DNA from 2 places in the Streptomyces sp. NPDC045026 genome. Region 1 is predicted to be linked to the other one. Evidence: riboswitches for the same ligand, from Rfam matches in the RefSeq annotation. Region 1 holds a riboswitch; the other holds the start of a gene.
The links. Region 1 has a riboswitch for cobalamin ahead of metE (5-methyltetrahydropteroyltriglutamate--homocysteine S-methyltransferase). Riboswitches for the same ligand answer to the same signal wherever they lie in the genome.
Positions count from the first base shown of each region.

Region 2: another riboswitch for cobalamin. It lies ahead of nicT (Nickel transporter NicT); the one in region 1 lies ahead of metE (5-methyltetrahydropteroyltriglutamate--homocysteine S-methyltransferase).

Region 1 covers NZ_JBWKIS010000004.1:23,812-27,675, reverse strand. Annotated here, with positions in the region: gene metE (5-methyltetrahydropteroyltriglutamate--homocysteine S-methyltransferase) at 1-1,860, opposite strand, end outside; cobalamin riboswitch at 2,027-2,250, opposite strand; cobalamin riboswitch at 2,332-2,529, shown strand; gene AC07EJ_RS10670 (ABC transporter substrate-binding protein) at 2,676-3,668, shown strand; gene AC07EJ_RS10665 (FecCD family ABC transporter permease) at 3,665-3,864, shown strand, end outside.
Region 2 covers NZ_JBWKIS010000009.1:90,850-94,713, forward strand. Annotated here, with positions in the region: gene AC07EJ_RS20995 (hypothetical protein) at 1-187, opposite strand, end outside; gene AC07EJ_RS21000 (YoaK family protein) at 278-1,006, opposite strand; gene nicT (Nickel transporter NicT) at 1,037-2,131, opposite strand; cobalamin riboswitch at 2,161-2,384, opposite strand; gene AC07EJ_RS21010 (ArsR/SmtB family transcription factor) at 2,474-2,836, shown strand; gene AC07EJ_RS21015 (inorganic diphosphatase) at 2,872-3,306, opposite strand; gene AC07EJ_RS21020 (GNAT family N-acetyltransferase) at 3,460-3,864, opposite strand, start outside.

The DNA of each region.
Region 1 (3,864 bases):
CTCGCGCAGGGCCGGCTCATCGACCTGGATCACCGAAGCCCCCGCCGCCTCAAGGTCGTTCACCTCGTCCCGCAGGGCCAGGGCGACCTGGCGCGCGGTGTCGGCCAGCGGCTGGTCGTCGCGGACGAAGGACCACGCGAGCATGGTGACGGGCCCGGTCAGCATGCCCTTGACCGGGCGGCCGGTGAGCGACTGGGCGTACGCCGTCCAGCGCACCGTCATCGGTTCGGGGCGCGAGATGTCACCGGCGAGGATCGGCGGACGGACATAGCGCGTGCCGTACGACTGCACCCAGCCGTGCTGCGTGGCCAGATAGCCGGTGAGCTGCTCGGCGAAATACTGCACCATGTCGTTGCGTTCGGGCTCCCCGTGCACCAGGACGTCGATACCGGCCTTCTCCTGGAAGGCGATCACCTCCTGGATCTCGGCCCTGACCCGCTCCTCGTACGCGGCCTCGTCGATCCGCCCCGCCCGCAGTCCCGCGCGTGCGGTGCGCAGCTCCGCCGTCTGCGGGAACGAACCGATGGTCGTGGTCGGCAGCAGCGGGAGGCCGAGGCTGCCGCGCTGGGCCGCCGCCCGCTGCGCGTACGGCTGCGCGCGGCGGGCGTCGGCCGCCGTGACCGCCGCCGCGCGAGCCCGGACCTGCGGGTCGCGGGTCAGGGTGGACGTGGTCCGGGAGGCCAGGTCGGCGCGGTTGGCGGCGAGTTGGGCCGAGATCGCGTGGGTGCCCTGCGTGAGACCGCGCGCGAGGGTGGCGATCTCGGCGGTCTTCTGGCGCGCGAAGGCGAGCCAGCGCAGGATCTGCGGATCGAGGTCCCGCTCGAGAGCCGCGTCGACGGGGACGTGCAGGAGGGAGCACGAGGCGGCCACGTCGACCCGGTCGGCCAGGCCGAGCAGGGTTCCGAGCGTGGCCAGCGACTTCTCCAGGTCGTCGACCCAGATGTTGCGGCCGTTGACGACGCCCGCGACCAGGCGCTTGCCGGGCAGCCCGCCGACGGCGCCGAGGGCGTCCAGGTTGGCGGCGGCGGCCTCGGTGAAGTCGAGGGCCAGCCCCTCGACCGGAGCCCCGGCGAGGACGGGCAGGGCGTCACCGAGCCGGTCGAAGTACGAGGCGACCAGCATCTTGGGCCGCTCGGTGAGGGCGCCGAGGTCGCGGTAGGCGCGCCCGGCGGCGTTGAGTTCGGCAGGCGTGCGGTCCTCGACGAGGGCGGGCTCGTCCAGCTGCACCCACTCGGCGCCCGCCTCGCGCAGGTCGGCGAGGACTTCGGCGTACACCGGCAGCAGACGGTCGAGCAGGGTCAGCGGCTCGAAGCCGGCGGCCACCCCGGGCGCGGGCTTGGCGAGCAGCAGATAGGTGACCGGGCCGACGAGAACGGGCCGGGCCGACAGGCCCAGGGCGAGGGCCTCCTTGAGCTCGGCAACCTGCTTGGTGGAGTCGGCCGTGAACTCCGCCCCCGGCCCCAACTCCGGTACGAGATAGTGGTAGTTGGTGTCGAACCACTTCGTCATCTCCAGCGGCGCCACGTCCTGTGTGCCGCGCGCCATGGCGAAGTAGCCGTCCAGCGCGTCGGCCTCGACGGCCGGGATGTGCCGCTCGGGGACGGCGCCGACCATGACCGTGGCGTCCAGGACGTGGTCGTAGAGCGAGAAGTCGCCGGTGGGGACTTCGCCGATGCCCGCGTCGGCGAGTTCGAGCCAGTTCGCGCGGCGCAGGCCGGCGGCGGTGGCGCGGAGGGTGTCGGCGTCGACGTGGCCCTTCCAGTAGCCCTCGATCGCCTTCTTGAGTTCGCGGGCAGAGCCCTGGCGGGGGTAGCCGTACACGGTGGCCCGTGCTGCCGCGGCTGCGGACTTGGTGGTCACGGAGATCTCCTTCGCGAGACGAATCCCTGAGATCCCGGAGAGGGGACGAGAGCGCGAAGGGTGACACGGACCGGACGGTGCGGTCGCGTACGGCAGGGCACGCGCGCCCGTTCGGTGTGTACGCCGACCCGCCCTCGAGGTCACCGGGATTTCCGCGCACGAATGGCTCGCACGCGGGCAACGGGCAGGTCTTCGGACTCGCGGGCACGTCCACCCGATGTCGGGCGGACACCTACTGGCCGTCGCTTCCCAGCCCGATCCATCGGGCCAGTGCGTGTGACGGCGGTCGTTCCAGCTCACCGCTGCGGGGCAGTCCCGGATTCCCACCGGGTTCCCTCTTACGACGCTCCCGTCTGGCGGACGGGGCGAACCAGCTGCACCGGTCACCCTACGCACGCGGAACGGTCCGACGCGAGCCGGACCCCAGGGGGCCCGGTCGCTTTCGGGCGCCGTGGTAGCTTTCCAAGACCAGTCGAACTCATGCCCGTCTGCCCCGCATTGCGGGAGCTCGGACAGGTATGTGTCAGGGAATCCGGTGCGAATCCGGAGCTGACGCGCAGCGGTGAGGGTGACGGGCGAGGCATCGGCCACTGGACGGCACACGGTCCGGGAAGGCGCCTCGTCCGGGTGATCCCGAGTCCGAAGACCTGCTGGCAGCCTTCGTGGGCCCCGGTCGGGGCGGCGGGGGAGACCGTGCGACCGGGCTCCGCGCATGAGCCCTCGACATCGAGGAAGTCCCCGTGTTCTTCGCGAACTCCGCCACACCCCATGGCTCGCGTCGCCTCATATCCCGTGCCGCGCTCTGTCTCGCCGGGATGTTCGCCCTGGCCGCCTGCGGCAGCGGCGGATCCGCCCGCACACCGGCAGCGCAAGGCAGCGCCGACGGATATCCCGTCGTACTCGACAACTGCGGTGCGCGGGTCGAGGTGAAGGCGGCCCCCGAGCGCGCCGTCTCCCTCGACCAGGGCTCGACCGAGATCATGTTCGCCCTCGGCCTCGGCGACCGCATGGCCGGCACCGGAACCTGGACCGACCCGGTGATGAAGGGACTTGAGAAGGAGAACGCGAAGGTCGAGCGGCTCGCCGACCGCTACCCGTCGTTCGAGAAGGTCCTGGACGCCGAGCCCGACTTCGTCGCCGCGTCGTTCGGCGCCACGCTGAGCAAGGGCGGAGTGGCGACACGCGACCAGTTCGCGAAACTGGGTGTACCGGCGTACCTCTCGCCCTCCGACTGCGCCGGCAAGGACAACAGCGGCGGCGGGGACGGCGCCCGCACCGAGACCCTGGGCATGGAGACCGTGTACGGCGAAGTCCGCGATCTCGCCGCGGTCTTCGACGTGCGCGAACGGGGAGAACGGCTCGTCTCCGCACTCAAAGCCCGGGTCAAGAAGGCCACCGGCGGCATCGACGCCTCCCGGACGACACTCCTGTACTGGTTCGCCAACTCCGACTCCCCTTATATGGCGGGCTGTTGCGGCGCCCCCGGCGTCATCACACGCGAGGTCGGAGCGAAGAACGTCTTCGACGACACCCGTGACGAATGGCCGCAGATCAACTGGGAGACGGTCGCCGACCGGGACCCGGACGTCCTCGTCATCGGCGACCTGACACGCCGCTCACAGACCGCCGAATCCGCCGCCAAGAAGATCGAGTTCCTGGAGTCCAACGCGGTGACCAAGAACATGACCGCGGTGAAGAAGAGGCGGTACGTGCTGCTCAGCGGGCAGGCCATGAACCCGACCATCCGTACGGTGGAAGGCGTGGAGCAAGTCGCCGCGAAAATACGGGCGTTCGGCCTCGCGGGATGAGCGTGGAAGCGGCGCCGTCTCCGGCCGCCGGGAAGCGGCCACAGGTGGTGCGCGGCGCGCTCGCCTGGCCGGCGGGCTTCGCGGTCCTCATCGCCTCCGTGGCCCTGGCCATCACCATCGGCCCGGCCGACATCGGCATGACCGACGTCTGGTCGGCCGTGGTCTCCCATCTCGGCCTGGGTGAACCGGAGTTGAC
Region 2 (3,864 bases), on a different contig from region 1:
TGCCGGAGCCCTGGTCGCGGTTTCCGCTGTCCGAGTCGGCGCGGCTCAAGATGTCGGTCCGGCCCACCCCGCCGGGTGCGATCACCGAGGCGGGCGCTGTGAGGGGCTGCTGTGCGCTCACGGACCCGGGCGCGAGCGCGGTGAGGCAGGCGGTAGTCGTGATGACGGTGGCTATGGGGCAGAACATGAGGCGTCTCCGGTCCCTGTGCCGCAGCGGCAGGGGAGCTGCGGTCCTGGTCAGGACGCTAGTGAGCTCGGGCGGTCGGCGCCCGTAGGACTAGGCCGATCGGAGGTCGTCCCCCTCGTCGGCGGCCGGCTCGCGATAGGCCACCGCGGTGGCCGTCACGAGCAGGGTGGCGGCGAGGAGCGGCCAGCCGAGGCCGTGGTGCAGCACGAGGAGCGCGCCGAGCGCGGCACCCGCCAGCATCGCCACCACGGAGACGATCCGCCGCCCCGCCCGCGGATCGGTCCCGCCCGCGAGCGAGGACTCCGAGGCGAGCCCGGTCAGCGTCATCGTGAGGACCGTTGTGGTCATGTCCGGGACCGCGAGCTTGCGGACCGTCGCGTTGCGCAGCCCCATCGCCCATGCGAGGGCCGCGATGAGCGCGTACGCCGCCCCGCCCGGCCACGCGAACGCGACGGCTGTCGCCACGGCCAGCAGGACCGCCTCCGTGACGAACACCGACCGAACCCAGGTCTCCCTGGCCCGCCCGGCGAAGGCCTTCGTCAGCCGCCCGGCGCACACGGCTCCCGCGAGGAACGCACCGAGCGAGGTGAGTGACCCGAGGACGGAGAACCCGGGAGCGCCCGCGGCGGCGAAGCCGATGACGACGACATTGCCGGTCATGTTCGCCGCGAAGACGTGGCCGAGGCCCAGATAGCTGACCGCGTCGACGAAGCCGCTCACGACCGTGAGGACCGTGAGGGCCGCGGGGAGGGTGGACCTGCGCGGCACGGGCACCGGCGCCGCTGGTGGAACGCTGGCTTCACTCACCCGCACGACCATACGGAGTCCGGGCCCCGGCGGCCCGCCGGATCAGGTCCGCAAGGCCCAGCGTTCCTCGACCTTCGCGAGCCGCCAGTACCCGATGGCCCCCGCCCAGACGACGACGAAGAGACCCACGATGATGAACCCGACGTTGTCCAGGTCGAGCCCCGCTATCCAGCCGGTCACCGAGTCCCGCAGGTCGAGCTTGTCGTGCAGGACACCCACGAGCTCGATGGTGCCGATCAGGAACGCGACGGCGATCGACAGGCCGGTGATGGCCAGGTTGTAGAACACCTTGCGCACCGGGTTCGAGAACGCCCACTGGTACGCGAAGTTCATGAACGTCCCGTCCAGGGTGTCGAACAGGCTCATCCCGGCGGCGAACAGGAGCGGCAGGCACAGGATCGCGTACCAGGGCAGCCCGGCCGCCGCGCCGCTGCCCGCCATCACCATCAGCGTGACCTCGGTCGCCGTGTCGAAGCCGAGGCCGAAGAGGAATCCGAGCGGGTACATCTGGCCCGGACGGGTGATGGACTTGGTGAACCGGCCGAGGATCCGGTTCATGAACCCCCGTGAATCCAGGTGCTGTTCGAGCTCCGCCTCGTCGTACGAGCCCGCGCGCATCGCCCGGAACACCCGCAGGATTCCCACGAGGGCCACGAGGTTGAGCGCCGCAATGAGGTAGAGGAACGACCCGGAGATGGTGGTGCCCATGACGCCGAGCGTCTGATGGGTGGCGGATCCCTCGTTCATGATCCGCCCGGCGAGCTGGGTGCCTCCGGCGATCAGCGCGGCGAGCAGGACCACGACGCTGGAGTGACCGAGCGCGAACCAGAACCCCACCGACACCGGGCGCTTGCCGTCGGCCATCAGCTTGCGGGTGGTGTTGTCGATCGCGGCGATGTGGTCCGCGTCGAACGCGTGCCGCATTCCCAGGGTGTACGCGGTGACGCCGAGGCCGATGCCGAAGGCCTTGGACCCCACCTCGTAGTGCTCCGGCACGACGAGAAGGAACAGGATGCCGAAGGCGGCGACATGGAGTGCGGCGATCACCGCGAGGAGCCCGGCGGTGCGGACGGTGTCCTCGCGCCGCCAGTGGAACGCGTCGCGTCCGGTCTCCGGGGACTTCACGGACAGGGTCATGCGGTCACGCTCCAACACCTCGTGGAATCACTTCGTGAGATGCCGTGGCCGGTCTCCTGGCTGACGGGTGTCCGCGTCCGCCCCTGCCTTCCCAGCTGCGCGCGGCAGCCAGTGGCTCAGTGGGGCGAGGCGTCCCGAGTCGTCTCGTTGCCGAGGGACCCGGGGCCCGATCACAGTGGCGAGGGCCGCTTCGGTCTGAGTCCTTTGAGGGACCGTCACCGAATTCCCGAGCACCACGGCCCGCCCACAGTAGAGGCCGGTCGGCGATGCCTGCAAGGCTGCACAGCTGCGTAGGTGTGCGCGGGTATTCAAGATCACATCGGCGGCTGCGAGGATGGGGCCATGCATCTCGTCCCTGCCGAGCGCGCCGACCGCCGCACGATCGACGGCCACCGGGTCTGCGAAGCCATCGCCGCCATCGGCGAGCCAGGACATGCCCGCACCTGGGCCGACCGGTTCTCCCTGCTCGCCGATCCCCGCCGCCTCGCACTGCTCCTAGCGCTGTACCGGGCAGGTCCGCTGGCCGTGTCGGATCTCGCCGTGGCCACGGGCATGAACGACCCGGCGGTCTCGCAGGCGCTGCGGCTGCTGCGCGCGGCCGGAGTGGTCGAGGGGGAGAAGGAGGGCAGGATCGTGCGCTACCGCGTCGTCGACGCGGCGACCGCGGACCTTCTCGAGCACTGCGCGACGGACGGCGCGCACTGACACGTGCGCGCCGTCGTGGCCGACTGCTCTGTCCCTCAGCCCCGTTGGCCGTCGGCCCGGCGGCGCGCGGCGGCGATCTCCGCGTACGTGAGGTCGCGGCCCTCCCAGTGCGAGCCCTCGACCGACTTGCCGGGCTCCAGGTCCTTGTAGACCTCGAAGAAGTGTGTGATCTCCAGACGGTCGAACTCGGGGATGTCCTCGATGTCCTGCACGGAGGTATGGCGCGGATCGTGCGCGGGCACGCACAGGATCTTCTCGTCCATGCCCTTCTCGTCCCGCATCACGAACATGCCGATCGCCCGGCATTCGACGGTGCAGCCGGGGAACGTCGGATCGCCCACCAGGACGAGCGCGTCGAGCGGATCGCCGTCGCGCCCGAGCGTGCCCACGATGTATCCGTAGTCCGCCGGGTACTGGGTGGAGGTGAAGAGCATCCGGTCGAGCCTTATCCGGCCGACGGAATGGTCCATCTCGTACTTGTTGCGGGAGCCTTGGGGGATCTCCACGGTGACGTCGAACGCGTGGACCGCGTCGGTGCCGTGGGCTGCGTCGGTGTGTCGGACCTCGTTGTCCAAGCCGGCCTCCTCGTCCACCCCGAGTGTGCTCCCGGGAGTAGGGGCGCGTCAGCCGATCGGGAACTCCAATTCGGGCCTGTCCCACATCACGGCGGGCGGGTCGGCGGCCGCGGTGCCGGTGCGGACGGCTCCCGTACTGCGGTAGAAGCCCTCGGCGGGCGGGTGCGAGACCACGCGGACCGAGGTGAGTCCGGCGGCGCGCGCCTCGTCCTTCATATGGGCGACCAGCAGCCGCCCGATGCCGAGCCCCTGCGCCGCGTCGGCGACGAACATCAGGTCGAGCTCCGGCGGCACGAGCGTGAGCGCGTAGAACCCGAGCACCAGGTCGTCGGCGCCGACGGCGACGAAGACGCGATGGGCCTCGATGTAGTCGGGGCCCACCCGGTAGCCGGCCACCATCGACGCGTACGGGGCCTCGTAGGCGCGGGACGTACGGACGAGCCGGGTCAGCCG